2 regions of the Aliiroseovarius sp. genome follow, and region 1 is predicted to be linked to the other one. Evidence: riboswitches for the same ligand, from Rfam matches in the RefSeq annotation. Region 1 holds a riboswitch; the other holds the start of a gene.
What was found. A riboswitch is a leader RNA that binds a small molecule or an ion and turns the genes downstream of it on or off. The one in region 1 is predicted to bind thiamine pyrophosphate.

Region 1 (14,403 bases):
GACCCGCTGATCGCGCTGCAGATGGCGACGATCAACACGGCGACGCATTTTGGATTGGAGCGCGAGCTGGGCTCCATCGCGCCGGGGCGGCGCGCGGATGTGATCCTGACCGACGACCTGCGTTCCCTGCCGGTGAATACGGTCTATGCCAAGGGCATCAAAGTGGCCGAAACCGGCCAGAATAGGGTCGAATTCCCACACCTTGCCTGGCCTGACCATGCCCGCAACACCATGCATCTGGGCAAGGTGCTGACCCCGTCCGATTTCCGCATTGAAGCGCCTGAAGGTGCGAACTCCGTTACCGCCAAGGTGATCGGGATTGTTGAAAACCAGGCCCCGACCAAGGCGCTGCGTGCGAGTCTGTCCGTGACCGACTGCATCGTGCTGCCGGATCAGGCGCAGGACGTGGCGCAGGTCGCTCTGGTGGAACGGCACAAGGGCACCGGTGGCGTGGTCAACGGGTTCGTCAGCGGGTTCGGTTATCAGGGTCAGATGGCCATGGCCTCGACCGTCGCACATGACAGCCACCACATGATCGTGGTCGGCACCGATCACGGTGACATGGCGCTGGCAGCGAATCGTCTGGGCGAGGTCGGCGGCGGCATCTGCGTCTTCAAGGACGGCAAGGAGCTGGCGCTGGTCGAACTGCCCGTCGCGGGACTCATGTCCGACGACCCCGCGCCCCTGGTGGCCGAAAAGGCCGAGGCCATTGTCGAGGCGATGCTTACCTGCGGTTGCACCCTGAACAACGCGTCGATCCAGCACTCTTTCCTGGCGCTCGTGGTCATCCCCGAGCTGCGTATCAGCGATCTGGGCTTGGTCGACGTCAACACATTTGAAATCACATCCCTGTTCGAGGAGACCGCATGAACGCGAGTGAGCTGCGTATTCCGGTCGTGACCCCGCCCCATGCGGAGCACGAGGTTTTCACCGACGCCCAGGCCGCTGTGGACCGGCTGAAGGAGCTTTATGCCCAGGCTTGCGCCTTCCTGGCCGAGACTTTCAGCCAGACCGTGCATGGCGCGCAGCCCCCGACGCGGTATCGCGCGTTTTATCCCGAGATCCGCCTGACCACGACCAGCCACGCCCAGGTCGATACGCGGCTGAGCTTTGGTCACGTGTCTGCGCCCGGTATCTATTCCACCACGATCACCCGCCCGGACCTGTTCGAGAACTACCTGGTGCAGCAGATCGGCCTGCTGTTGGAAAACCACGGCGTGCCGGTGGTGATTGGCCCCTCGCAAACACCGATTCCGGTACATTTCGCGGTGGCGAACGACCCGTCCGTGACGGTCCCGCAGGAAGGCGCGATGGCCTTCCCGCTGCGAGATGTTTTCGACGTGCCGGATCTGGCGACCACCCACGATGATATCGTCAACGGGCTGGGGTATACGCATGAGGATGGCTCAGCCCCACTGGCACCCTTTACGGCGCAGCGTGTGGATTATTCGCTGGCGCGCCTCAGCCACTACACCGCCACGCTGCCTGAGCACTTCCAGAACCACGTGCTCTTCACCAACTACCAGTTCTATGTCGAGGAGTTCGAGGCCTATGCCCGCCGGGCTCTGGCCGATCCGGACAGCGGATATACCAGCTTCGTGGGGCCGGGCAATTGCGAGATCACGACCTGTGATTGCAAGATCGAGGCGCCGGCGAAACTGCCGCAGATGCCGTCCTATCACCTGAAGCGACCGGATGGGACCGGGGTCACGCTGGTCAATATCGGTGTGGGTCCGTCGAACGCAAAGACCGCGACAGACCACATTGCCGTCCTGCGTCCGCATGCCTGGCTGATGGTCGGCCACTGCGCTGGTCTGCGTAACTCGCAGCGGTTGGGGGACTTCGTCCTGGCCCATGCCTACCTACGTGAGGACAAGGTGCTGGATGACGATCTGCCGATCTGGATCCCGATCCCGCCGCTGGCCGAGATCCAGCGCAGCCTGGAGCAGGCCGTGGCGGGCGTGACCGAGCTGGAGGACTTCGAACTCAAGCGCATCATGCGAACCGGCACAGTCGCGAGCCTGGACAATCGCAACTGGGAGCTGCGCGACCACACCGGTCCGGTGCAACGCCTCAGCCAATCGCGCGCCATCGCGCTCGACATGGAAAGCGCGACCATCGCCGCCAACGGCTTCAGGTTCCGCGTGCCTTATGGCACGCTGCTCTGCGTGTCCGACAAACCCTTGCATGGGGAGCTGAAACTGCCCGGCATGGCGTCTGATTTCTACAAGGACCAGGTGGGCCGACATCTGCTGATCGGCATCCGCGCGATGGAGATCTTGAGGGGCATGCCGCTTGAACGTATCCACAGCCGGAAGTTGCGCAGTTTCGAGGAAACGGCCTTCCTGTAAGGGCTCCGGGGTGGATTGACGCGGGGTCAACCCTAAAAAACAGGGGAAAACCTGCCGATTTGGTCAAATTTCGGAACACTAATGATTGTGTAGGTCAACCATATCCAGTTTAATGCGCGCAATCTAACCCCAGTATAGGGGGCCAACGAGGAGTTACTTACATGGCAAAACCGATGACCAAAACCCAACTGGTGGCCGCTCTGGCCGAAGAAATGGGCGCTGACAAGAAGGCCGCTTCGGCCGCGCTGGACGGCATCGTGTCGATCATCACCAACGAAGTGTCGGGCGGCGGTGCCGTGACCCTTCCGGGTGTTGGCAAGATCTATTGCCGTGAGCGTCCGGCCCGCATGGTGCGCAACCCTGCCACCGGCGAACAGATCCACAAGGACGCCGACAAGGTCGTGAAAATGACCATCGCCAAAGCGCTGAAGGACAGTGTGAACGGCTAAGTCCGGATCAACGGAATTCGTCAAAGGGTCGCCTCCGGGCGGCCCTTTTTCGTTGCCCGCATGCGCGAGGCGAGCAAAAAATCTTATGCGCGAAGTCAGAAGAACTGCCATTGCCATTTGCCGGGAACTGGGAAAGTCTCGCACGACTTGGCGGCCCTTGTTCTCATGGAGTTTGGAATGGACCTGCGCGCAATCTTCATGGGGCTGGGTTTTGCCTTTCTCTGGAGCTCGGCCTTTACCTCGGCCAGGGTGATCGTCACCTACGCGCCACCGATGGGCTCGCTTGCGGTGCGCTTCCTGATTTCGGGCCTGATCGGCGTGGCGATCGCCAAGGCGCTGGGGCAGAACTGGCACCTGACCCGCAACCAGTGGCGTGCGGTGATCGTCTTCGGCCTGTGCCAGAACGCGCTCTACCTGGGCCTGAATTTCGTTGCGATGCAATGGGTCGAAGCCGGGCTGGCCTCGATCATTGCGTCGACCATGCCGCTGATGGTGGCCTTTGCCGGGTGGACCATATTTGGCGATCGGCTGAAACCGCAGGCGGCGATCGGACTGGCGCTGGGCATTGCCGGGGTCACGCTGATCATGGGCTCGCGCCTGTCGGGCGGGGTGGATGTGACCGGAGTTGTGCTCTGTTTCATTGCCGCCGCCGCGCTGACCATCGCCACCCTGTCGGTGCGAACGGCCAGTTCGGGCGGCAATCTGATGATGATTGTCGGGCTGCAGATGTTCGTGGGCGCCTTTGCGCTCGCCATCGCCTCTGCCGTGCTGGAAACGCCCACGGTGACCTGGAGCTGGCAGTTGGGCGTCGCCTTTACCTACACGGTGCTGGGGCCGGGTCTGCTGGCAACTTGGATCTGGTTTGCCCTGGTTACCCGCGTCGGCGCCGTGCGCGCGGCCACGTTCCATTTCCTCAACCCGTTCTTCGGCGTCGCCGTGGCCGCCGTCCTGCTGGGCGAAGCGCTGGGCTGGCTCGATGGGGTCGGCGTGGCAGTGATCACTGTCGGCATTCTGTTGGTGCAACTGGCGAAACAAAACCCCACGCAGTCGTGAACTGCTGCGCCTCCCTTGTGAGGTGACTTTCCCCGCTGCCCGAATAGGGTAGCGCCATGGAACTCGTCTTTGCCTATGCCGCAGGGCTTCTGACCCTGATCAACCCCTGCGTTCTGCCGGTGCTGCCCATCGTCCTGGCCACCGCCCTGAACGCAAGCCGGTTTGGCCCCCTGGCAGTGGCGACGGGGATGAGCCTGTCTTTCGTCACATTGGGCATGCTCGTCACCGTCGCCGGACGGTCCCTTGGCATTCACGAAGGCACCATTGCCAATGCGGGTGCGGTGCTGATGATCGGCTTCGGCCTGGTCCTGCTGGTCCCGCGCCTGTCCGAACGTTTTGCCACCGCCACAGCCGGTGTTTCGGCCCGCGCCGACGCCGGGCTGGAGGAGGTTGACCGCTCGTCCCTGATGGGCCAGTTCCTTGGCGGCGTGCTTCTGGGCGCGGTTTGGAGCCCCTGTATCGGCCCGACCCTGGGCAGCGCCATCGGATTGGCCTCGCAAGGCGAAAGCCTGGGCTGGGCCACCGCGATCATGGTGTTCTTTGCGCTGGGCGTGTCCTCCATCATCCTCGTGCTGGGCTATGGTGCCCGTGCCGCGATCCAGCGCCGTCAGGCCACCATGCGCATTATCGCCGCGAAGTCCCGCCCGATCTTGGGTGCGGTCTTTGTCGCTGTGGGTGTCGGCATCCTGCTGCGTGTCCATCACATGCTTGAGGCTTGGGCGGTCGCCAACCTGCCCGCCTGGCTGATTGATCTTTCCGTTTCCCTGTAAGGAGTCCCCCTGATGAAACGTCGTACCTTCCTGACCCTCGCCACCGGTGCCACCCTGGCCCCGCTTGCCGCCCGCGCCGCGGTGATGGACTACACCCCCGGTCTGGTTCAGCAGGCGCTGGACAATGGCGAAACCGTTTTTCTGGACTTCAAGGCAAGCTGGTGTTCGACCTGCGCCGCTCAGGAACGTGTGATCAACGCCCTGCGCGCCGAGGACCCGACCTATGACGGCGCGATCACTTTTATCAATGTCGATTGGGATGCCCACGGCAATGGCGCGCTGGCGCAAAGCCTCAATATCCCGCGCCGCTCGACGCTCGTTGTGCTGAAGGGCAACCAGGAGCTTGGCCGCATCGTCGCCGGTACCCGCAAGTCGGACATCAAGGCGTTGATGGATACGGCTCTGGCGGCGGCCACCGCCTGATCAGGTCCACGCAGCTGAATCAGAGAGGGGGCCACGCAGGCCCCCTTTTACTTGCGTCGGTCCGGGAAGGCCTCTAGCCAATCTTGCCGCGATCTCCACCGGTCTGGGCGCGGTCCATCAGCAGGTGGTCCAGAACGACACAGGCGGCCATGGCTTCGCCCACGGGCACGGCACGGATGCCCACACAGGGGTCGTGGCGGCCTTTGGTGACAACCTCGATGGGCTCGCCCGCCTTGGTGATCGACTTGCGGGGCGTCAGGATCGAGCTTGTGGGTTTCACCGCAAACCGCACGACAATATCCTGCCCGGTCGAAATCCCGCCCAGGATGCCGCCTGCATGGTTCGAGCTGTATTCGGGCCCGTTTTCCCCCATGAAGATCTCATCCGCATTTGTGGTGCCGCGCAGGGCGGCGGCGGCCATGCCCTCGCCGATCTCGACGCCCTTCACGGCGTTGATCGACATCATCGCGGCGGCCAGATCAGTGTCGAGCTTCGCATAGACCGGCGCGCCCAGGCCTGCGGGTGCACCGCGCACGACGACCTCAATCGCGGCGCCAACCGAGTCGTTCTCATCCGTGCGGATCTTTTGCAGATAGGCTTCCCAGTCCTTCGCGGCGGAAGCATCGGGCAGCCAGAACGGGTTCGTGTCAATCGCATCCCAGTCGAACTTGGACCGGTCCAGGTGCAGCTCGCCCATCTGGGTCATATAACCCTTGACCTCAAGCCCCGGCACCAGCGCCTTCAGCACCTCGCGCGCCACCCCCCCGGCGGCCACACGCGCAGCGGTTTCACGGGCGGATGAGCGTCCACCCCCACGTGGATCGCGGATGCCGTATTTCTGCCAATAGGTGATATCGGCATGTCCAGGGCGGAAGGTCTTTTCGATCTCGCCATAGTCCTTCGACCGCTGATCGGTGTTCTCGATCATCAGTTGGATCGGCGTGCCGGTGGTCTTGCCCTCATACACGCCGGACAGGATGCGCACCTCGTCCGCCTCGTTGCGCTGGGTCATGTTCTTGTCCTGACCCGGGCGGCGCTTGTCCAGCCAGACCTGGAGCATCTCGGGTTCCAGCGCCACGCCCGGCGGGCAGCCATCCACTGTTGCCCCCAGAGCAGGCCCGTGGCTTTCGCCCCAGGTGGTGACGCGGAAGAGGTGTCCAAAGCTGTTCATCGACATGGGCGTGCTCCTTGTTCGCCAGCGTGATAGCGGCTTGGCGCGCCGTTGAAAAGTCAGCTTGGGCGGCGGTGTTTCGGTTTCGGGCTGGGACCGGCGTCATAACGCGGGTTCGGGTTGCGCAGGACCGGGTTGCGGTTGGACACTGCGGGCCGGGCTTCGCGCCAGACGATGAAGATGCCCGAGGCAATGATGATCCCCGCGCCGACAGCCACCCACATGTCCGGACGTTCGGAAAAGAACAGCGCGCCGAAGAGCGCGGCCCAGATGATCTGCGAATACTGCGTGGGCGCAACCACGGCGGCAGGGGCCGCGCGATAGGCCATGATGATCCCGCCTTGTGCGATGACCGACAAAAGCCCGACCGAGGCTGCCATGCCAAGATCCGGCAGGTCCATCGGTTTGTAGACAAAGGGCAACATCACCCCCATCGCCAGGATCGCCGCCAGCATCGGGTAAAGGATCATGACGGCCGAGCGTTCCTCGCCCCCGATCTTGCGCACGATGATGGAACCGAAGCTCGACGCCACCGCCGCCGTCAATGCGCATAGGTGGCCGAAGCTGATTTGCGTCACCCCGGGCCGCAGGACAACGATCACGCCAACAAGCCCGACGATTACCGCCCCCCAGCGTTGTAGGCGCACTTTTTCCCCCAGCAGCAGCGCCGATAGCGCGGTGATCAGCAAAGGCGTGGCGAACAGCAGCGCATAGGTCTCGGCCAGCGGCAGTACGGTAAAGGCATAGAAGGCCGAGGCCATCGCCAGCACCGTCATCGCCGCGCGTCCCAGGATCAGCCAGGGATGGTGCGGGCGGAAATTGTCCACCTGCCGGTCCGCCAGCATTACCACTGCCATGGGCACGAAGGCAAAGAGCATCGCGAAGAAGATGATCTGGAACACCGCGTACTCCATGCCCAAGGCCTTGATGATCGCATCATGCGTGGCGAAAAGCGCGAAAGCACCAAAGGCGGCGCCCAGGCCCTTGAGGGGCGATTGGGAGGTCTCGGACATGGGTCTGTTCCGGCGTTTTGGGGTTGTTACCGCTCACATTGCGCCAAACGCGACCGACGTCAAGGGGCTTGCCTTTGAGGGCGCAAAGGTTCACAGAGAACGAACCTCGGGGTGCCTGGGATTTCCCGGCTGAGATGCGCAATCGCGAACCCGTAGAACCTGAACCGGTTAAGACCGGCGGAGGGAAGGTGATCCTCACCCGAACACCGTCCGGCGAAATGGAGGATGAGATGAAGACCCTTCCCGTTATCGCAGGCGCCCTGATGGCGACGGCCGCGCAGGCCGACACCCTGACCGTCTACACCTATGACAGCTTTACCTCGGAATGGGGCCCGGGCCCGGCGGTCGAGGCCGCGTTCGAGGCCGAATGCGGCTGCGACCTGGAGTTCGTGGCCGTTGGTGACGGCGCTGAGCTGCTTTCGCGCCTGAAGCTTGAAGGCGCGCGCACCAATGCTGACGTGGTGCTGGGCATCGACACCAACCTGACGGCGGCGGCCGAGGCCACGGGTCTGTTCGCGGCCCATGGCGTGACTGGCGACTGGGCCTTGCCGGTCGAGTGGACCGACCCGACCTTCGTGCCCTACGATTGGGGCTATTTCGCCTTCGTCTACGACAACACCAAGGTCACTAACCCGCCCAAATCCTTCGCCGAACTGGCCGACAGCGAGTTGTCCATCGTGATCCAGGATCCGCGCAGCTCGACCCCCGGTCTGGGCCTGCTGCTGTGGGTGAAATCGGTCTATGGCGACCAGGCGGGCGAGGCTTGGGCTTCGCTGAACGACCAGGTCGTGACCGTCACCAAGGGTTGGTCCGAGGCCTATGGCATGTTCCTGGAGGGCGAGGCCGACATGGTGCTCTCCTACACCACCTCGCCGGCCTATCACCTGATTGCCGAGGAAGACGGTTCGAAATCCGCTGCGGCCTTTTCGGACGGCCACTACATGCAGATCGAAGTAGCGGGCAAGATTGCCTCGACGGATGTGCCCGAGCTGGCCGATCAGTTCCTGGCTTTCGTGGGCTCGGACGCGTTCCAGTCGATCATCCCGACCACCAACTGGATGTATCCGGCAGTGACCCCGGTGGGTGGCCTGCCGGAGGGTTTTTCGACCCTGATCCAGCCGGAAAAGGCTCTGATTGTACCGGCCGCCGATGCGAATGCGGTGCGTGACGCGGCGCTGGCCGAATGGCTGGCGGCTTCGGCCAAATGACACGCACCACCACCCTTGGCGCCCTCGCGCTGGGGGTGGTGGTCTGCCTGACGCTGGGCACGCTGGTGGCGGTTGCCTGGCGGGCAGAAGGGGCGGGCGGGTTTGGCCCCGCCGACTGGGCCGCGATCCGTTTCACCCTGTGGCAGGCGGTGCTGTCAGCCGCGCTGTCGGTCGCCCTGGCGGCGCCCGTAGCCCGCGCGCTTGCGCGTCGCAGCTTCCCCGGGCGGGGCATCCTGATCACCCTTCTGGGTGCGCCCTTCATCCTTCCAGTGATCGTGGCCGTCCTGGGCCTGCTGGCGGTTTTCGGACGGGCGGGCATCCTGTCCCAGATCTTGATTTGGGCTGGATTAGAGCCTGTTTCCATCTATGGCTGGCACGGCGTCATCATCGCCCATGTCTTCTTCAACCTGCCGCTGGCGACGCGGCTGATCCTGCAAGGCTGGCTGGCGATCCCCGCCGAACGCTTCCGCCTCGCCGCGTCCTTGGGCTTTACCCCCGCCGACACCTTCCGCGTGCTCGAACGCCCGATGCTGCGCGAGGTGGTGCCCGGCGCACTGCTAGTGATCTTCCTCATCTGCCTGACCTCCTTCGCCGTGGCTCTGGCCCTGGGCGGTGGCCCGCGCGCCACGACAGTGGAGCTCGCCATCTACCAGGCCTTCCGCTTCGACTTCGACCTTGGCAAGGCCGCTCTGCTGGCGCTGGTGCAATTCGCCATGAGCGCAGGCGCGGCCCTGATCGCCTTTCGTGTTGCCATCCCTGGCGGCATGGGCAGCGGGCTGGACCGCGCCGTGACGCGCTGGGATGGGGGCGGTTGGCTGGTGGTGCAAGATGGAGCCTGCATCGCCCTGGCTGCGTTGTTTCTGGTACTGCCTCTGTCGATGATCGTCGCGCGGGGCGTGCCGGAGCTTTTGTCGCTGCCTTCTGCGGTGATTGAGGCCGCGGGCCTGTCGATCATCGTCTCGCTTTCCTCCGCGCTCCTATGCCTGACTCTCGCCCTGCCGATTGCTGCCCTCGCCGTGAAGCGCGGATCGGCCCTGATCGAGGGCGTGGGCTATTTGACGATTGCCGCCTCGCCGCTGGTGATCGGCACCGGGCTCTTCGTCATTGTCTTCCCGATCATGGACCCTTTCGCCCTGGCACTGCCGGTCACCGCGCTGGTGAATGCGGCCATGGCGCTGCCCTTTGCCTTGCGTTCCCTGACCCCCGCCTTGGCCGGGATAGAGACGAATTTCGGGCCCCTGGCCGATCAGATGGGCCTGACCGGCTGGGCGCGGCTCAGGCGGCTGTGGTTGCCACGCCTGCGCCGTCCGCTGGGCTTTGCAGGCGGGCTGGCCGCCGCGCTGAGCATGGGGGACCTGGGCGTCATCACCATGTTCGCCGACCCGCAGACCGCGACGCTGCCCTTGCAGATGTATCGCCTGATGGGGGCCTACCGCATGGATGATGCGGCGGCGGCGGGGCTGTTGCTGCTGGCGCTGTCATTGGCGATTTTCTGGATCTTCGACCGAGGAGGACGCGTGGATGCTGACGCTTGAGAACATGCGCGTCGAGATGGAGGGGTTTGCCCTTTCTGCCGATCTGACCGTGCCCACCGGTGCGCGGGTTGCCGTGCTGGGTCCGTCCGGGGCTGGCAAATCCACGCTGTTGGGCGCGATCGCCGGATTTCAGCTGGTGCAGGGCCGGGTGCTGTGGGATGGCGCGCCCATGCCGACCACCCCCGCGAAACGGCCGATCAGCATGGTGTTTCAGGACAACAACCTGTTTCCGCACCTCAGCGCCTTCGACAATGTTGCACTCGGGCTCAACCCATCTCTGCGGCTGTCCACGGAGGACCGCAAGCGGGTCGATGGGGCGTTGGAGCGCGTCGGTTTGAACGGGTACGGCGCGCGCAAGCCAGGCCGCCTTTCTGGTGGTCAGGTGGCTCGTGTGGCGCTGGCCCGGGTTCTGCTGCGCGACCGGCCGGTGCTGTTGCTCGACGAACCCTTCGGTGCGCTGGGACCGGCCCTGAAGGCCGAGATGCTGTCGCTGGTGGCAGAGCTGTTGAATGAGACCGGCGCGACGCTGATGATGGTCAGCCACGAGCCCGAGGACGCCCGCCTGATCGCCGATCACGTGGTGCTGGTCGCCGAAGGGCGCGCCCATGTGCCGGTGCCGACGGATCAGATCTTTGCCAACCCGCCCGAGGCGCTGCGCGACTATCTGGGCCGAGATTAACGGCAATCGGCAAAAGAAAAGGGCGCCCCGTGGGACGCCCTTTCGTGTCTCATGTGACGCGGATCACAGGTCCAGCTTCTTGCCCTTGTGCGGCGCCCAGAGCTTCTTGTTCGTCAGGTAGAGCAGAACAGTCAGCAGGGTCAGCAGCATGACGGCGACGAAACCGGCCTGCTGGCGGGCCATCATCTTGGGCTCGGCGGCCCACATCAGGAAGGCCGCGACGTCGACCGCCTCGTGGTGCAGGTCGTTGGCATGGCCGTCATCGAACTCGACATCCTCGCCATAGAGCGGCGGGGCCATGGCGGTCCAGCCACCCGGGAAGGCGGTGTTTCCATAAAGGATATTGCCCGCGACTTCCGTCTCTTCTCCGGTATACCCGGCCAGGAAGGCGGCGATATATTCCGCACCACCGATTCCGCGCACCAGCTGGTTCAGGCCGGTGCCTGCCGGGCCGGAGAACCCTGCGCGTGCCTTCGCCATCAGGCTGAGGTCCGGGGCGCCGGCCGAAGTGTTCGCCGGGAAGTGATCCACCGGCTTGGCCGGGCGGAAGTCACCTTCGCCATCTTCCAGCGACGGATCCCAGATCTCGAAGTTCTCGGCCGCAAATGCGCGCACCTGGTCTTCGGTGAACCCGACACCGCCTTCATCGGCCAGCGTGCGCAGAGGCACGAACTTCAGGCCGTGGCAGGAGGCACAGATCTCCGTATAGACCTTCAGCCCGCGTTGCAGCTGGTTCTGGTCATAGGTGCCGAAGGGCCCTTCGAACGAGAACTGCTCGTCGTGGATTTCCCCGCCGCCACCGGCGGCGAGTGCGCCACCGGCAGTCAGGGTCAGAGCCGTAAGGGCGGTTGCTGTGAGTTTCTTGATCATGTTGCTAGATCCTCTCACTCGGCTGCGCCGGGATAGTGGGCGTTGAAGTCTTCCTCGATGGTCGCCGGCGGGGTCTCGGGCTTCTCGATGAGGCCCAGGATCGGCAGGATGACCAGGAAGTAGGCGAACCAGTAGGTCGCACCGATCAGCGAGATCCAGTCATGCGGGAACTCGGTGTCGCGCGCGCCAACCCACATCAGCACGATGAAGTCGACGATCAGCAGGCGATACCACCAGCGGAACTGCGGACGGTACTGGCCCGAACGCACCGACGAAGTGTCGAGCCACGGGGCCAGGGCCATAACCGCGATGGCGCCGAACATGGCCAGCACGCCGAAGAACTTCGCATCGACGATGCCGCCGGTGATGAAGCTGACGAACTGAACGGCCCAGACATCGGCGGTAAAGGCACGCAGGATCGCGTAGAACGGTAGGAAATACCATTCAGGCACGATATGCGCAGGCGTCGCCAGGGCGTTCGCCTCGATATAGTTGTCCGGGTGACCCAGGTAGTTCGGCATGAAACCGACGATCGCGAAGAACACCAGCAGGATCAGCGACAGGGCGAACAGATCCTTGATCACGAAATAGGGCCAGAAGGGCAGGGTATCCTTCGCGGCTTCCTCTTTCGATCCACGGCGCACTTCGACACCGGTCGGGTTGTTGTTGCCCGTGTGGTGGAAGGCCCAGATGTGCAGTGCCACCAGGGCGGCGATCACGAAGGGCAGCAGGTAGTGCAGCGAGAAGAAGCGGTTCAGCGTCGCGTTGCCCACCGCCGGGCCGCCAAGCAGCCAGGTCTGGATCGGCTCACCGATGAACGGGATGGCGCCGAACAGGCCGGTGATCACGGTCGCGCCCCAGAAGGACATCTGACCCCAGGGCAGAACGTAGCCCATGAAGGCGGTGCCCATCATCATCAGATAGATCAGCATGCCGATGATCCATGTCACTTCGCGCGGCGCCTTGTAGGAGCCGTAGAACAGGCCACGGAAGATGTGGATATAGACGGCCACGAAGAACAGCGAGGCGCCGTTGGCGTGGATATAGCGCAGCATATGCCCGCCGTTCACGTCACGCATGATATGTTCAACGCTGGCAAAGGCCAGGTCCACATGCGGGGTATAATGCATCACCAGGATGATGCCGGTGACAATCTGCAGCACCAGGCAGAACGCCAGGACGATGCCCCAGATCCACCACCAGTTCAGGTTCTTGGGGGTGGGAATCATCAGCGTGTCATAGGCCATGCCAACGATGGGCAGGCGCTGATGCAGCCATTTCTCGATACCCGTCTTGGGTTCGTAATGATCGTGCGGAATTCCGGACATGTGCGCCTCCCTTAGCCCAGCTTGATCGTCGTTTCGTCGACGAACTCGGCGACGGGAACTGGCAGGTTTTCGGGTGCCGGGCCTTTGCGGATGCGGCCCGAGGTGTCGTAGTGCGAGCCGTGGCAGGGGCAGTACCACCCGCCGTAGTCACCGGCGCCATCGCCCAGGGGCACACAGCCCAAGTGGGTGCAGACACCCATCATGACCAGCCATTCACCGGCTTCGTCCATGGCGCGGTTCTGGTCGTCAGCCGACAGTGCGGGATCGCGGTTGTCGTTGCGGGCCAGCACGTCGATCATGTCGGAGGCATTGTTCTCGGCGCGGGCGCGCTCGATTTCCTCGGCGGTGCGGCGGCGAATAAACACCGGCTTGCCCAGCCAAAGGGCGGTGATCTGGCTGCCCACTTCGACACCCGAGACGTCAACCCGGATCGAGCTGAGCGCTTTCACGTCAGCCGAAGGGTTCATCTGGTGGACGAGAGGCCAGACAGCAGCCCCGGTCGCCACGGCGGCGGTCCCGCCGGTGGCATAGTACAGGAAATCCCGACGGGTTCCCCCTTGGTCGTCAGCGTGTGACACGTTCGCATCTCCCTAGCTAGGTCGCTTTTCGCGACCGACACGACGGAAGGCCGCGCTTACGCGCAGCCCATTGGGGCGCTGTTTAGCCAAGGAAAGAAGCTGCGTCCAGCGGTCAATAGGGCGCAGGGGCCGAAAAGCAAGGTCGGCGTGATCGAAAAATCATCATGTTAAGCACTGGTTAGCGCAAACGAGCCGAATCGCCCTTAACATGCGTCAAGCAACCGCGAGGGGTGGGTGGGGCTTGCATAAGACACCCTACGCTATCGAGTGAGCGGCGAAGTAGGCATCGAAGGTCGTTAGTGCGTTTGTCACGGCATCGATGTAGCTGTGTTCCACGCCGTCCAATTCCACGACAAGGCGACTTGTGTCGAACGAGGTCGAAAACCCGGAGCTAAACGCCCCTCCTCTTGTTCGTGCGCGCCCTATCCGTGGTGTGTACCTTGTAATGAACATGTGCTTTCGTCCGTTTGAAACGTCCCGAAGCCATTCAAGCTGAGGGCATCGGGCGATCAAGTGCGCACGCAGGGCACCTAATGATCCATGCCCGTGGCTCGTCCCATATGTTTCAAATAGCCAATCAACTAAAGACCAGGCCGCTACAGCACAGTCCATTGCAAGAGAGTCATTGAGGGGTTCAGCCTGAAGATGGTTGGACTTCTGCCGAAAGTCCTCCAACGCATCTCGTGGAGAGCTCATCCCGAAAGTATGCACTGCACTTATTCCCCAAATCTAACAAAGCAAATCACCCCACCGGCTTCGTCGCCTGCATCGCGTCCCGCTGCGCAAACACCGCGAACCAATCGTCGAGCGCATCCCGCCCCTTGCGCCATTGGCGGTCTCCGTGGCGGAAGTCGAGGTAGCCCAGGGCGCAGGCCACGGCGATCTGGCCCATGTCGAGCGGGCCGGACAGGTGGCTCATCCAGCGTTCGTTGAGCGCATCCAGCGCGCCTTCGATCTTGGACCATTGCGCGTCCA
Region 2 (14,403 bases), 1.1 Mb from region 1:
GACAACGCCCTTCCCCTTCCCCCGCCCTTCGGCTACATGTCCCCGGACGCATTTTCACACGCTGGGACCAACACGCCATGGCCATGGAAAAAACCTTCGACGCCCAAGCCCGCGAGGGCGAAATCTACGCCGCATGGGAGGCCGCTGGCGCCTTCCGCGCGGGCAAGCACGTGGGCAACAGCGAGACCTCTTCCTTCTGCGTGATGATCCCGCCGCCGAACGTGACCGGCGCGCTGCACGTGGGCCATGCCTTCAACAATACGCTGCAGGACATCCTGGTGCGCTGGCACCGGATGCGCGGCTTTGACACGCTGTGGCAGCCGGGCCAGGACCACGCCGGCATCGCCACCCAGCTGCAGGTCGAAAAGATGCTGGCCGCCACCGGCAACCAGGGTCGCCGCGAGCTGGGCCGCGAGAAGTTCCTGGAAAAGGTCTGGGAATGGAAAGGTGAATACGGCGGCACGATCATCAACCAGTTGAAACGCCTGGGCAGCTCCTGTGATTGGGACCGCAACGCCTTTACCATGTCCGGCGCGCCGGGTGCACCCGAGGCCGACGCCAAGGGCAATTTCCACGATGCCGTCATCAAGGTCTTCGTGGAGATGTACAACCAGGGCCTGATCTACAAGGGCAAGCGCCTGGTCAACTGGGACCCGCATTTCGAAACCGCGATCTCGGACCTCGAGGTCGAGAACATCGAGACCCCGGGCCACATGTGGCACTTCAAATATCCGCTCGCCGGTGGGGCCACCTATACCTATGTGGAGAAGGACGAGGACGGCAATGTCACCCTGTCCGAGGAGCGTGACTATATCTTCATCGCCACCACGCGGCCTGAAACCATGCTGGGCGATGGCGCGGTGGCGGTGCACCCGGATGACGAGCGCTACGCGCCCATCGTCGGCAAGCTTTGCGAAATTCCGGTGGGTCCGAAGGAGCACCGCCGCCTGATCCCGATCATCACCGATGAATACCCGGACATGGACTTTGGCTCGGGCGCGGTGAAGATCACCGGCGCGCATGATTTCAACGACTACGAAGTCGCCAAGCGCGGCGGCATTCCGATGTACCGCCTGATGGACACCAAGGGCGCCATGCGCGCGGATGGCGACGCCTATGACGCCGCCGCCGCCATCGCCATGGAGGTCGCCCAGGGCGACCGCACCCTGACCGAGGCCGAGGCCGACGCGGTAAACCTCGTGCCCGACCACCTGCGGGGCCTCGACCGGTTCGACGCCCGCGCCAAGGTGATCGCCGAGATCACCGAGGAAGGCCTGGCGGTCATGACCACCTCGGACGATCCGCGCCTGGGTCCGAAGAAGAAGCTGAAGAAGGGCGAGGAAGAGCCGCCGGTTACTGAGGTTCCGCTGGTCGAAGCCAAACCGATCATGCAGCCCTTCGGTGACCGTTCGAAAGTCGTCATTGAACCGATGCTGACCGACCAATGGTATGTGGATACGGCGAAGATCGTCGGCCCGGCGCTGGACGCGGTGCGCGACGGCCGCACCAAGATCATCCCGGAAAGCGGCGAGAAGACCTATTACCACTGGCTCGAAAACATCGAACCCTGGTGTATTTCCCGTCAGCTCTGGTGGGGGCATCAGATCCCCGTCTGGTATGCGCCCGATGGAACGGAATTCTGCGCCGAAGACGAAGACCAAGCTCAAGACATGGCGGATGCGGTGTTCGGCCCTGCCACCGTTCTGAAACGTGACCCCGACGTGCTCGACACCTGGTTCTCTTCCGGTCTCTGGCCGATCGGCACGCTGGGCTGGCCCGCCGACACGGACGAGATGCAGAAATACTTCTCGACCGATGTGCTGATCACCGGGTTCGACATCCTGTTCTTCTGGGTCGCACGCATGATGATGATGCAGCTTGCCGTGGTCGACGAAATCCCCTTCCACACCGTGTATCTGCACCAGCTTGTCCGTGACGAGAAGGGCAAGAAGATGTCGAAGACCACCGGCAACGTCATCGACCCGCTGGAGATCATCGACGAATACGGCGCCGACGCGCTGCGCTTTACCAATGCCTCCATGGCGGCCATTGGCGGCGTGCTGAAACTGTCGGAAGAGCGCATCAAGGGCTACCGCAACTTCGGCACCAAGCTCTGGAACGCCGCGCGCTTTGCCGAGATGAACGAATGCCGCCCCAGCGCGGATTTCGACCCCGCCGCCGTTACTCAGACCGTGAACAAGTGGATCGTGGGCGAAACCGCCAAGGCCCGCATCATGGTCGACGAGGCGCTGGACGCCTACCGGTTCAACGACGCCGCCAACGGGCTTTACGCCTATGTCTGGGGCAAGGTCTGCGACTGGTATCTGGAATTCGCGAAACCTCTGCTGAACTCGGATGACGAAGCCGTCGTGGCCGAGACCCGCGCCACCATGGCCTGGGTGATCGACCAGTGCCTGGTGCTGCTGCACCCGATCATGCCCTTCATCACCGAACAGCTCTGGGGCGACATTGCTGACCGCGACCACATGCTGGTGCATCAGGAATGGCCGACCTACGGCGTCGAACTGGTGGACGAGGCCGCGAGCCGCGAGTTGAACTGGGTGATCCAGGTGATCGACAACATCCGTTCCGCCCGCGCGCAGGTGCATGTGCCCGCCGGTCTGAAAATCCCGGTGATCCTGCAGGAGATGGACGCAGCCGGTCGCACCGCCTGGGCGGGCAACGAGGCCCTGATCAAGCGCATGGCGCGGATCGATAGCCTGACCGAGATGGCCGAACTGCCCAAGGGCTGCATCACCGTGCCGGTGGACGGTGGCACCTTCGCGATGCCGCTGGCCGATATCATCGACGTGGACGAGGAAAAGGCCCGTCTTGAAAAGACGCTGGGCAAGCTCGCCAAGGAGCTTGGGGGCCTGCGTGGCCGCCTGAACAACCCGAAGTTCGCCGCAAGCGCGCCCGAGGAAGTGGTCGCGGAAGCCCGCGCCAACCTCGCCGCCCGCGAGGCCGAGGAAGCCAAGATCAACGAGGCCCTCGCCCGCCTGGCCGATATCTAAGAAACCCACGCCCCGCCCAACCCGGCGGGGCGTTTTCCTTCGGAGCCCCCATGGCCGCAAAACCTGCCTTCGACCGCACCGATACGGTGATCTTTCTGGGCGGCATCACCGCGTTGACCGCTGTCAGCGTGGACATTGTGCTGCCCTCGACCGGTGTGGTTGCGCGCAGTTTCGACACGCCTGAGCAACAGGGCGCGTTGCTGGTCGGGCTCTATTTCATCGCCTATGCGATGGGGCAGCTGTTTTGGGGTCTGTTCTCGGACGCTTTCGGACGGCGGCGGGCGCTGCTTATGACGCTGGCGGGCTTTACCGCCGCCTCACTGGCCTGCGCCATGGCCCCCTCGTTCCAGTTCCTGCTGGGCGCACGTTTCGTGCAGGGCCTGTTCGGCGCCTCGCCGATCATCGCCCGCGCCATGGTGCGCGACGTGGCTCACGGGGAAGAGGCTGCACGGATCATGACCGTTCTGGGCGCGATCCTGACGCTCGCCACGGTGTTCGCACCGGTGCTGGGCTCGGGCCTGCTGATCCTGTTTTCCTGGCGCGCGATCTTCGTTTTCCTCGCGGTGCTGGCCATGGTTTTCGCCGCCTACACCTGGTTCGCCCTGGGCGAGACCGGCGGGGCGCGGCGGCCGGAACGCTTTACCCTGGGCTTCATCCGCACAGCAGGCAAACGCCTTCTGACCACCCGCGCCTTTCTGGTACCGATGGCGGTGGGCGGGCTGACCTTCGGCGGCTATGTCTCGGTGGGCGCGACCGGCGCGATCATTGCCGAGCAACGCTACGGCGTGTCCCCCGAAGCCTTTGGCGCGCTCTTCGCCATTGTCGCCATGGTGAACATGTCCGGGGCCTTGTTTGCCCGACAGCTGTTGAACCGAATGAACCTGCGCCAGGTCGGCACCGTGGCCGTATCGCTGCTGGGTCTCGGCGGCCTGGTGAACCTGGGGCTGAGCTTCACCGACCCGTCCTTGCCGCTCTTCTGGGGTGGGGTATGCGTGTATGTGGCGGCTTTCGGCATCATCTTCCCCACTTCCATGGCCGCAGCGATGGAGCCAGCGGGCGACATGCCCGGGTTTGCCGCCTCGCTTATGGGCGCATTGCAGATGGTCATGGCCAGCCTTGGTGCCTTCATCGCCTCGTCGCTGTTCGACGGCACCCACCTGGCGATCAGCCTGACCATGGCACTTTTCGCGGGGCTGGCGGTGGCGGTCCTGGTGACGGGGCGCCTGTTGGACCGGCGCGGGGTTGTCGCCCGGCCACAGTGAACTCATTCATTTTGCCGACAAAATTATACCTTTGCGCAGCTTTCCTTTGCCTTTACGTAAACTGCTGCCTATCGTCTCGTTTTGAGAGAGAAGCGCGCGAGACCTTCTCCGCATGAGTGCACGCCAAAAACGGTGTTCGTGATCTGACGAGTCCCTTCGACGTACCGAAGAAACTGGAAGGATACAGGCATGACTTTACGCACATTCTTGGGCGGGCTGCTGGCCGTAGCGCTGCTCTCAAGCATGCCAGCCCAGGCCGACGTGCTGGTTCTGGGCAGCGTGAACGACAATATCCGCAAACATGTGGACCGCTTTACCCCCCTCGCGAGCCACCTAGCCCAAGCGCTGACAGAGGACGGGATTACCGAGGTGCGCATCACGGTGCTGGAGGATGCCAAAACCATGGCGCACGCATTGCGCGACGGCGAGGTTGATCTCTATTTCGACAGCCCGCTGGTCGCCGGATTGGTGGCGCAATGGTCCGGCGCGCAGCCCTTCCTTCGACGCTGGAAACGCGGTGTGGCGCGCTATCACTCCGTCATTATCGTGCCCACGGACAGCCCGATCCGCAATGTTTCGGACCTCAAGGGGCGGCGCATCGGATTTCAGGACCCGGACAGCACCTCGGGCTTTCTACTGCCCGCGGGTCTGCTGCTGGACCGCGGGGTACCGGTCACCGAGCTTGAGCATCGCGAACTCCCCCCGCCGCCCGATGCCGCAGGCTACGTCTTTACCGGTGACGACAAGAACACGGTCCTGTGGCTGACCCGCGGCTGGATTGATGCGGGCGCCACCGACCCGCGCGGGCTGGATATCCTGCGCGAGACGCAGCCGGGTGCCTTCCGTGTCCTTGCCACCAGCATCGACGTGCCGCGCCAGGTGGTGCTGCACCGGGCCGACATGGACCCGGATCTGGTCGCCCGCCTGAGCGCCCTTCTGACTGGGCTGGAACACAGCGAGACCGGGCGCGAGGTCATGCATCGCTTTCACAAGACCACTAGGTTCGACACCTTCCCGGATGGGGCCGAAACGACCTTTGCGCCGATCCATGCGTTGCTGGATCGGCTGACGGCACACGGGCTGATCGAGGCCGGATCGTGACCCGGCCGCCTCGTCGCCTGTTGCACCCTCTGCACCGCGTGCTGCGCGCCGGTCTGGGTCGGCGCCTTGCCCTGTCCTTCAGCCTGTTGATCACGGTTATCATCCTGGGCCTGGTCGTGAACAACAGCCGAATCCAGGCGCAGCTTGTAAAAAGCCGGATGGATCAGCAGATTGGCCATCTTCTGGATCTCGCGACCGAAGTCAGCCTGCCCGCGCTTCTGGACGGGCAGCCCGCCGAGCTTGAGACCATTTTCGAACAGTGGAGCAACCAGGAAGAGATCGCTGATATCTTCCTCGTCGATGCACGCGATCTTCTGATGGTCGACGCAGGCCACACCAATCAGGGCAAGTTCCTGACCCGGGTTGACGACGCGCTTGTCGTCCAGGCCCGCCGTTCGGGCAGACTTGTCCGCTACGAGGACGAAGTCATGGTTCGCCTGGCTCAGCCAATCATTGCGGGGCCGACCCACTACGGCACCATCCGCGTAAACCTACTGCGCGAGACCTGGACCAATAATCTGCGCGAACTGTGGCGCGGCAATCTGATTTTTGGCGGGTTGGTTCTGGCCATCGGCCTGACCCTGAGTCTGGCAATCGCCGCCCGGATCGTCGGGCCGCTCGATCACCTGACCCGGGCCACCCGCCAGGCCGCCGCCGGGCAGTTGAATCAACGCATAGATATCCAGACAGGTGACGAGTTGCAGAGCCTCGCCACCTCGTTCAACGCCATGCTGCAGGCCTTGCGACGCGCCATGCAGGCCACGGCAGCCGTGGCCTATCGCGACCGTCTTACCGGGACTCCGAACCGAAACTGGCTCAATGCCACGTTGGATGGGCTCGTGGCCCAAGCGGGCGATGAGGGACAGGATCTGGCGGTCCTGTTTCTGGACCTCGACTGGTTCAAGACCGTCAATGACACCCACGGGCATCACGCGGGCGACCAACTGCTTCTCCACTTTGCCGAACGGCTGCGCGGCTGCGTCGGCGCCCTGGGGTTGAGCATTCATGACGGAGAATCCCCATTGCCAGACGCAAGGGGCGACGTCGAGGTCGACACGGGATTCGACAGGGGGACGCACAAAGGCTTCCATCGGGGGCCAGAGGCGGACCATAACGGCCACTCGGGCCTGGATCTGCACAGCACTGCCACCATCGCCCGCCTTGGCGGCGACGAGTTTACCATCGTCACACCCGCCGATCAGGCCGAACAGCTGGCACAGTTGATCCTCAAGCGCATGGATCAGCCCTTCCAACTTGACGCGGTGCGATTTCGCACGACCGCCAGCATCGGCATCGCACTCTATCCCAACCACGCCGCCAACGCCGAAGACCTTCTGAAACAAGCTGATGTTGCAATGTATCAGGCCAAACAGGCGGGGCGTAACACCTACTGTTTCTACGATGAGGAACACCATGCGCAGTTCCTGCAACGCCAAGCACTGATCGCAGAACTGCGTGACGGGATCGCCATGGGGGACCTGGTCCTGCATCTGCAACCGCAACTGGACCTCACCACACGGCAGATCAGCGGGATCGAGGTCTTGCTACGTTGGCAACACCCCAAACGCGGACTTCTGTCCCCGTCGCAGTTCCTCCCTTTCGCCTCGGACAGCGGGTTGATGCCGGCAATTGGCGAACGTGTCGCGGGGCTGATGTTTGACCTGGCCGGACGGTTGGCTGATGCAGGCCTCGCGCCTCCGATCATCGCCATGAACCTGTCTGGCGAGGAGCTGGCGGATGCCGATCTGATCAACACCCTCCTGCGATGCATCGACAAGGCATCCGTTCCGGGGACCCGTATCGAACTGGAAATCAGCGAGCGCACCGCCACATCGGGCGAAACAGCGCTCGACGACAATCTGGCCCGGCTGCGCGACGCGGGCTATCGTCTTGCGGTCGATGATTTCGGCATTGGGTATTCGAACCTGGGGCGGCTCAAGGACATGCGTTTCGACCGCCTCAAGATCGACCGCAGCCTGCTGGATGGAATCGGCGCGGATGCCCGAGCTGAACGGCTGCTGGGGGCGGTTCTGCAGATGCTGATCTCGCTCGACAAGGAGGTCGTGGCCGAAGGGGTCGAGACGCTGGAACAGCTGGTCTTCTTGAAGGCGCATGGCTGCCATAGCGCCCAGGGGTTCCTGCTGGCCGAACCGATGGCCGAGGATGCCTATCGCACCTGGCTGGCCGCCACCCAGCAGACCGATCCCGCCTGACCTTCCGCTTTTTCGCTTTGCGCAGCGACCCAATTGCCCCTATCTGGGCTTCGTGACAGGGGCGCCCGGCAAAGGCCTGGGCTGAGAAGCACCCTTTGAACCTGACCCGGATCATGCCGACGGAGGAAGTCGCGCGTGGCTCACGTGTGCCCCTCCGTAGCGCTACGAGGAGATGACCGTGACCAACCCAGCCCTCATGGTTCCCAACGTCCTGTCCATCGCGGGCTCCGATCCCTCCGGCGGGGCGGGTATCCAGGCGGACATCAAGGCAATCGCGGCCAATGGCGGTTATGCGATGGCCGTGGTGACAGCGCTGACCGCCCAGAACACGCGCGGGGTTCATGGGGCACAGCTCATCAACCCGGAATTCGTCCGCGCTCAGATCGAGGCCGTCCTTGATGACATCTGCGTCGGTGCGATCAAGATCGGCATGCTGGGAGACGCCGCGATTATCCGCGCCGTGACCGATTGCCTGACCCAACAGGATGCCCCCGTTGTGCTGGACCCGGTCATGGTGGCCAAGGGCGGCAGCCGCCTGTTGGCCGATGCGGCTCTCGACGCATTGCGTGCGCTTCTGCCCCAGACCACAATACTGACCCCGAACCTGCCCGAGGCTGCGGATCTGTTGGAGTGTGCCGAGGCAACCACCCGGAGCGAGATGGAAGCTCAGGCCAGGGCTCTGCTGGACCTCGGGCCCGATGCGGTGTTTCTGAAAGGCGGCCATCTGGACGGTGCTGACAGTCCGGACCTCGTGGTCACTCCCGACGCCAGCCACTGGATCGACGCCCCGCGCCTTTCGACTGGTAACACCCACGGCACCGGTTGCACCCTGTCGTCTGCCCTGGCCACACAGCTTGCCATGACCAGCGATCTCCTTACCGCTGCGAAAGCTGCCAAGACCTATACGCTCGGCGCGATCCGGGCGGCCGATGCGCTGTCAGTGGGCCGAGGTCACGGCCCGACCGATCATTTCTTTGCACTCAGAAAGTAACGCTCCGCCCCGGCGCGCGCCTGATGGCGGGCGCGGGGTGGGCGGGTGGGCGCGCCCGGCAGCAGGGGCGCGCCGGGGCGTCCCGACAGATCAGTCGCGCACCACCAGAACCGAACAGGGCGCCTTGCGCGCCACGCGGGCCGAGTTCGGCCCTTGCAACTTGTCCATGAGGTTCGGCTTGTGTGCCCCGACCACAACCAGATCCGCCTGCGAGCGTTCAATCGCATCCAGGATCTGCTCATAGGCAGTGCCGACTTCGACAATATGCTGCACCTTACCGAACTCCGGCAGGGTCTCGGCCACGAAAGCATGCAGCTGTTCATTGGCCGAGGCCACTGCCGACTTCATCGTGCCTTCCTGAAAGTAGGACCCGACAATCGACATGCCGTAGTCGGGAACGACTGTCACCACGGACAGCGATGCACCATAAAACTCGGCCAGTTCGGCCGCCCGTCCAAGCAGCGGTTTCTCCGCCTCCAGATGGGTCAGGTCCACGGCACAGAGAACATGTTCGGTCATGCCAGCACTCCTTCCTCTTCGCTCTGCTTGCGCCGCATCTGCAACAGATAGACTGCGGCAAACAGCGCAAGCGCTGGGATGTAGAACAGCTCTTTCGGCAGGCGCTCGTTCTCGAACTCGATCCCGGCAATGGTGACCGGGATATCGCCATAGAAGTCATAGTCACTGCCCAACGTGTCGAAATGTGGCGACCCCGGGAAGGGCTCTTCCAGGACCAATTGCCCATCCTCTTCCATCACAGCCAGGCCCTGATCCATCAACGCTCCCTCGGCATCCCCCGCCTTGGTTGGCAGGATCACCGTGGTCGGGACCGTCTCACCGCTCAGGAAGTCAGGCCCGCTAATCGACAGGCGTACCTCGCCCCCATCGGGCTGTTCGGCCAGAAGCGCCAGCGCCTCCTGCCCTTGCAGGACATTGTACTTGGGCGCCACGCGATCCAGCCAGAACCCCGGTTGGAACAGCGTAAAGGCCACCAGCAGCAGAACCGCGCTCTCCCACAGGCGCGATCGGGTCATGAAGTACCCCATCGTGCCCGCCGCGAACAAAAGCATCGCAATCAGCGCAACAACAAAGACGAAAACTGCCTGAACCGGCCCCACATTGATCAACAGAAGATCCGTGTTGAAGATGAACAGGAAGGGCAGAAGCGCCGTACGGATCGAGTAGAAGAACGCCTGGAAACCGGTGCGCAGCGGATCGCCCTTCGAAATCGCGGCGGCAGCGAAACTCGCCAAACCGACCGGTGGCGTCACGTCCGCCATGATCCCGAAGTAGAAGACGAACATGTGCACCGCGACCAGTGGCACGATGAGCCCGTTCTGCGCGCCCAGTTCCACGACCACACCGGCCATCAGCGAGCTGACGACGATGTAGTTCGCCGTGGTCGGCAGACCCATGCCAAGGATGATCGAGATCAGCGCCACGAAGAACAGCATCGCCAGCAGGTTGCCGCCGGACAGGAATTCGACGAACTCCGCCATCACCTGGCCGATGCCGGTCAGGGTCACGGCGCCGACGATGATCCCTGCCACGCCCATGGCGGCCGCCAGGCCGATCATGTTGCGCGCGCCGATGATCAGACCATCAGCAATGTCCACAAACCCCTGACGCAACTGCGCGCCAATGTCACTCTGACCGCGGAAATAAGCCTTGAGCGGGTTCTGCGTGGCCAGGATCACCAGCATGGCGATGGCCGACCAGAAGGCCGACAGGCCGGGCGATTTGCGTTCGATCATCAGCAGGTACATCAGCAGCAGGATCGGCATGATATAGTGGATGCCGGTCTTGAAGATCTCGCGCGTCGGCGGCAGGTGCTGCATGGACTCGAGGCTCATCTCCAGGTCCTTCTGCCCGGCGGCAAAGCGCACGGCGAACACGTACAACACCGCCATGATCACCACGATCACCCAGGTCGAGGCCCCGCCCAGCGCACCTTGCAGCAGATCGACGATCAGGCCGGTCAGGAACAGGGTACCGCCAGCAATGACGATCGACGAGGCGATGATGAAGATCGCGCCCAGCATGAACTTGACCGGATGCATGCGCGAGGTGCCGGTCATGCCCATCTTGAGCGCTTCAAGGTGCACGATATAGACCAATGCGACATACGAGATCGCGGCAGGCACGATAGCGGTCTTGACCACCTCGATATAGGAGATGCCGACATATTCGGTCATCAGGAAGGCCACCGCGCCCATGACGGGCGGGGTCAGCACGCCATTGATCGAAGACGACACCTCAACCGCGCCGGCTTTGGTGGCCGGGAAGCCGACCTTCTTCATCAAGGGGATGGTGAAGGTACCGGTGGTGACCACGTTGGCAATCGACGAGCCCGAGATCAGCCCGGTCGCCGCCGAGGCAATGACCGCCGCCTTCGCCGGGCCGCCACGCAGGTGGCCCAATGCGGCAAAGGCCAGTTGCAGGAAGTAGTTGCCTGCGCCTGCCTGGTTCAGAAGCGCGCCGAACAGCACGAAAAGAAAGACAAAGCCGGACGAGACGCCCAGCGCCACACCGAAGACGCCCTCGGTGGTCAGCCACATGTGGCTCATTGCCTTGTTGATGGAAGCGCCTTTCCACTGGATCACCTCCGGCAGGCCCGACCACGATCCGAAGAAGACATAGGCCAGGAAGAACAGCGCGACGCCCATCAGCGGGAAGCCCAGCGACCGGCGCGCGGCCTCCATGAGCAACACGATGCCGACGACCGAGACGACAAGGTCCAGCGTGTTCGGGTTGCCGGTGCGGTTGGCCACGCCGACATAGTTGTAGAACAGGTAGGAGGAAGCCAGCGCGCCGACCACGGCCATGACCCAGGTCGGGATCGGAATGCGGTGGCGGGGGCTGCCCTTCAGCCCGGGAAAAGCGATGAAGGCCAAGAGAACCGCGAAACCAAGGTGGATCGCCCGCGTCTGGGTGTCGTTCCACACGCCGACCTTCAGGATGAAGGGCAGCGGTGACGCGATCCAGAGCTGATACAGCGACCAGACCAGCGGGATATACCAAAGCGCGGCCTTTCCGAAAGCACCGTCAGGCTGGCGCCCGCCAGTATCGCTGTCGGCTATGAAATCTTCCAATGCGCTGTCTTGTTCTTCCTTTTGCGCATCCGAATGTACTTGTGACATCTGTTCCCCTCTTTCCCCGTCTGTTCTCCCGGATCTTTGTCCAGGGCGTGAAAGCACGAAAACCCCCGCCGCCTCATGGGCGCCGGAGGTCGCAGTTTCTCAAGCGGTCAAGCGCTTATTTCCAGCCGCGCTCCTGGTAGTATTTCAGGGCGCCCGGGTGGATCTCGGCGGTCAGGCCGTCCACGACCATTTCGCTCTCCTGCAGGCGGCCGAAGGCGGGGTGCAGCTTCTTGAAGTCTTCGAAGTTCTCGAAGATCGCCGAAACCACCGCGTACACCACGTCATCCGGGGTGTTGGCCGAGGTCACGAAGGTCGCTTTCGGGCCCCAGGAGGGGATGTCGTCGGCGTTGCCCGGGTACATGCCGCCGGGGATGGTGGCTGCGGCATAGGCCGAGTTTTCGGCCAGCAGGTTGTCGATGCCTTCACCGGCCAGCGGGATGATCTTCACGTCACAGGACGAGGTCGCTTCCTGGCTGGAGCCATTCGGCAGACCGGCAGCCCAGATGGTCGCGTCGATCTTGCCGTCGCAAAGCGCGGCGGCCTGTTCGGACGATTTCAGCTCGGCGGCCAGCGAGAAGTCGGCAGCGGTCAGGCCCGAGTATTTCATCAGGGTTTCCGCCAGAACGCGGGTGCCGGAACCGGGGTTGGCGATGTTCACGCGCTTGCCAGCCAGATCGGCAACGCTTTCGATGCCGCTGTCAGCGCGGGCCATCAGGTGCATCGGTTCCGGGTGGACCGAGAACAGGGCGCGCAGTTCAGGATAGGCGCCATCGTCCGAGAACTTGCCGGTGCCAGCAACAGCCGCAGCCTGCACGTCCGACTGCACGATGCCGAAGTCCAGCTCACCGGCGCGGATGGTGCGGGTGTTGTAGACCGAACCGCCGGTCGATTCGACCGAACAGCGAATGCCGTGATCCTTGCGGCCCTTGTTCACCAGGCGGCAGATCGCGCCACCGGTCGGGTAATACACGCCGGTCACGCCGCCGGTGCCGATGGTGACGAATTGCTGGTCCGCCGCCATGGCAGCCCCGCCGAGGGTCAGAGTGACCGCGGCGGCCACGCCACCGAATGCATGTTTGATATTCATCTGTGTTTCTCCCACTTACAGATACGTCAGCGCTTGGCGCGCTTGTGTTTTGGTACCGAAGAGCGTCTGCGAAGTTTTTTCCCCTGTCACGCGAAAACTAATGTTTTTTTTGCGCAATCCAGTAGGCGTTGTTGTCCTTGCGCAGATCCTCATAGGATTTGATTCGTTGCCTAGCTTCATTTCCGCCCAGTTTGACCAGAAGCGCCAGCAGGTTTTCCATGATCGCCATCGCACCCGTGTAACATCCGAAATGGTGCGTCGAAATGACCGAAGCGACCAGCGTCTCATCCGCCGTGAAATCGCTGGAAATCACGTCGCTGTCAGACACCATGATCAGTTTCACGCCCCGTTCTCGGGCGAATTTACAGGCCTCGATCGTCTCACGCGAATAGGGGGTAAAAGTGATGGCGATCATCACGTCGCCGGCGCCTGCGTAGTTCAACTCGTCAATCGCGCTGTTCATGTGGCGCGGGATAAGTTGCAATGAAGGCAAGGCCATACGCCCCACGTAGTGGAAGTAATAGGCCATGGCATAGCTGGCCCTGACGGCGGTCAGGTAGACATTGCGCGCATCCAGCAACATGGCGGCTACCCGCTCCATCTGCTCGGGCGTCTGGCGCTCCAGCGAGCGTTGCACGATCGCCATCGTATTGACCGAGGCCTCGGCCTGCACCCGACCGAATTCGCCGCGTGCGCGCAGGGCATCCACCCACTCCGGTCGCTCTACAAAAGCGGTCGAAGAAACCAGCGCATGGCGGAAAGGTTCCCGCATCTCTTCATAGCTGGAAAACCCCATGCGTTCGGACATGCGCACCAAGGTATATGTCGACACCCCACACTTGCGCGCGGTCTCGCGGATCGGGTCCAGACCGAAGTCCGACGGGTGGTCGACGATATACTTCGCCACCGCCTTCAGACGCGGAGACAGCTCGGGCAACTCGCGCTTCAACGCTGAAATCGTTCGATTTTTCAGGGTGGGATCCATGCGATTCGTCTCCTCCGGCGCGATTCCTCGTCAAAACATACGTTATTTTTCCGCTTCGTTGACTGATTTTGATTTTCCGCCAAGACTTTTTCGCCAGTGAAACACCAGCGGACGAACAGGAACCCTACCCATGTCCTCCCCCCTGCCCTCCCATGCCAGCGTCGTCGTGATCGGCGGCGGCATCATGGGATGCTCGACCCTTTATCACCTGGCCAAGATGGGCGTCAGCGACGCCATCCTGTTGGAGCGCAACGCGCTTACCTCCGGCACCACCTGGCATTCCGCCGCCCAGGTGCGCGCCCTGCGTCATTCCAAGAACCTGACGCGCATGATCCAGTATTCGGTGGACCTGTATTCCCAGTTGGAGGAAGAGACCGGCCAGAATGTCGGCTGGATCCAGAGGGGCAGCCTGTCGATTGCCACCACGCCCGACCGGCTGGTGCACGTGAAACGGCAAGAGGCTCTGGCCCATGCCTATGGGATCGAGGCGACCTCGATCTCGGCCGGTGAGGCCAAGGAACGCTGGCCCCTGATGAATGCCGATGACGTGCTGGGCGCGGTCTGGTCGCCCGATGACGGGCGGGTCAGCCCTTCGGACGTCTGCGCGGCG

Region 2: linked by a shared signal. The riboswitch ahead of thiD (bifunctional hydroxymethylpyrimidine kinase/phosphomethylpyrimidine kinase) and the one ahead of thiB (thiamine ABC transporter substrate binding subunit) in region 1 are both predicted to bind thiamine pyrophosphate.

Annotation. Positions count from the first base shown of each region.
Region 1 covers NZ_CBDDIE010000003.1:1,308,103-1,322,505, forward strand. Annotated here, with positions in the region: gene ade (adenine deaminase) at 1-870, shown strand, start outside; gene ACO07D_RS07695 (AMP nucleosidase) at 867-2,351, shown strand; gene ACO07D_RS07700 (HU family DNA-binding protein) at 2,513-2,800, shown strand; gene ACO07D_RS07705 (DMT family transporter) at 2,978-3,853, shown strand; gene ACO07D_RS07710 (cytochrome c biogenesis CcdA family protein) at 3,910-4,623, shown strand; gene ACO07D_RS07715 (thioredoxin family protein) at 4,636-5,046, shown strand; gene aroC (chorismate synthase) at 5,120-6,223, opposite strand; gene ACO07D_RS07725 (DMT family transporter) at 6,277-7,230, opposite strand; TPP riboswitch at 7,328-7,433, shown strand; gene thiB (thiamine ABC transporter substrate binding subunit) at 7,461-8,438, shown strand; gene ACO07D_RS07735 (thiamine/thiamine pyrophosphate ABC transporter permease ThiP) at 8,435-9,973, shown strand; gene ACO07D_RS07740 (ATP-binding cassette domain-containing protein) at 9,960-10,652, shown strand; gene ACO07D_RS07745 (cytochrome c1) at 10,716-11,522, opposite strand; gene petB (cytochrome b) at 11,537-12,850, opposite strand; gene petA (ubiquinol-cytochrome c reductase iron-sulfur subunit) at 12,862-13,428, opposite strand; gene ACO07D_RS07760 (glutathione S-transferase) at 14,171-14,403, opposite strand, start outside.
Region 2 covers NZ_CBDDIE010000003.1:2,426,921-2,441,323, reverse strand. Annotated here, with positions in the region: gene ACO07D_RS12940 (valine--tRNA ligase) at 78-3,014, shown strand; gene ACO07D_RS12935 (multidrug effflux MFS transporter) at 3,065-4,276, shown strand; gene ACO07D_RS12930 (phosphate/phosphite/phosphonate ABC transporter substrate-binding protein) at 4,466-5,377, shown strand; gene ACO07D_RS12925 (putative bifunctional diguanylate cyclase/phosphodiesterase) at 5,374-7,590, shown strand; TPP riboswitch at 7,638-7,735, shown strand; gene thiD (bifunctional hydroxymethylpyrimidine kinase/phosphomethylpyrimidine kinase) at 7,787-8,581, shown strand; gene ACO07D_RS12915 (universal stress protein) at 8,672-9,100, opposite strand; gene ACO07D_RS12910 (TRAP transporter permease) at 9,097-11,721, opposite strand; gene ACO07D_RS12905 (TAXI family TRAP transporter solute-binding subunit) at 11,837-12,808, opposite strand; gene ACO07D_RS12900 (MurR/RpiR family transcriptional regulator) at 12,906-13,793, opposite strand; gene ACO07D_RS12895 (GcvT family protein) at 13,924-14,403, shown strand, end outside.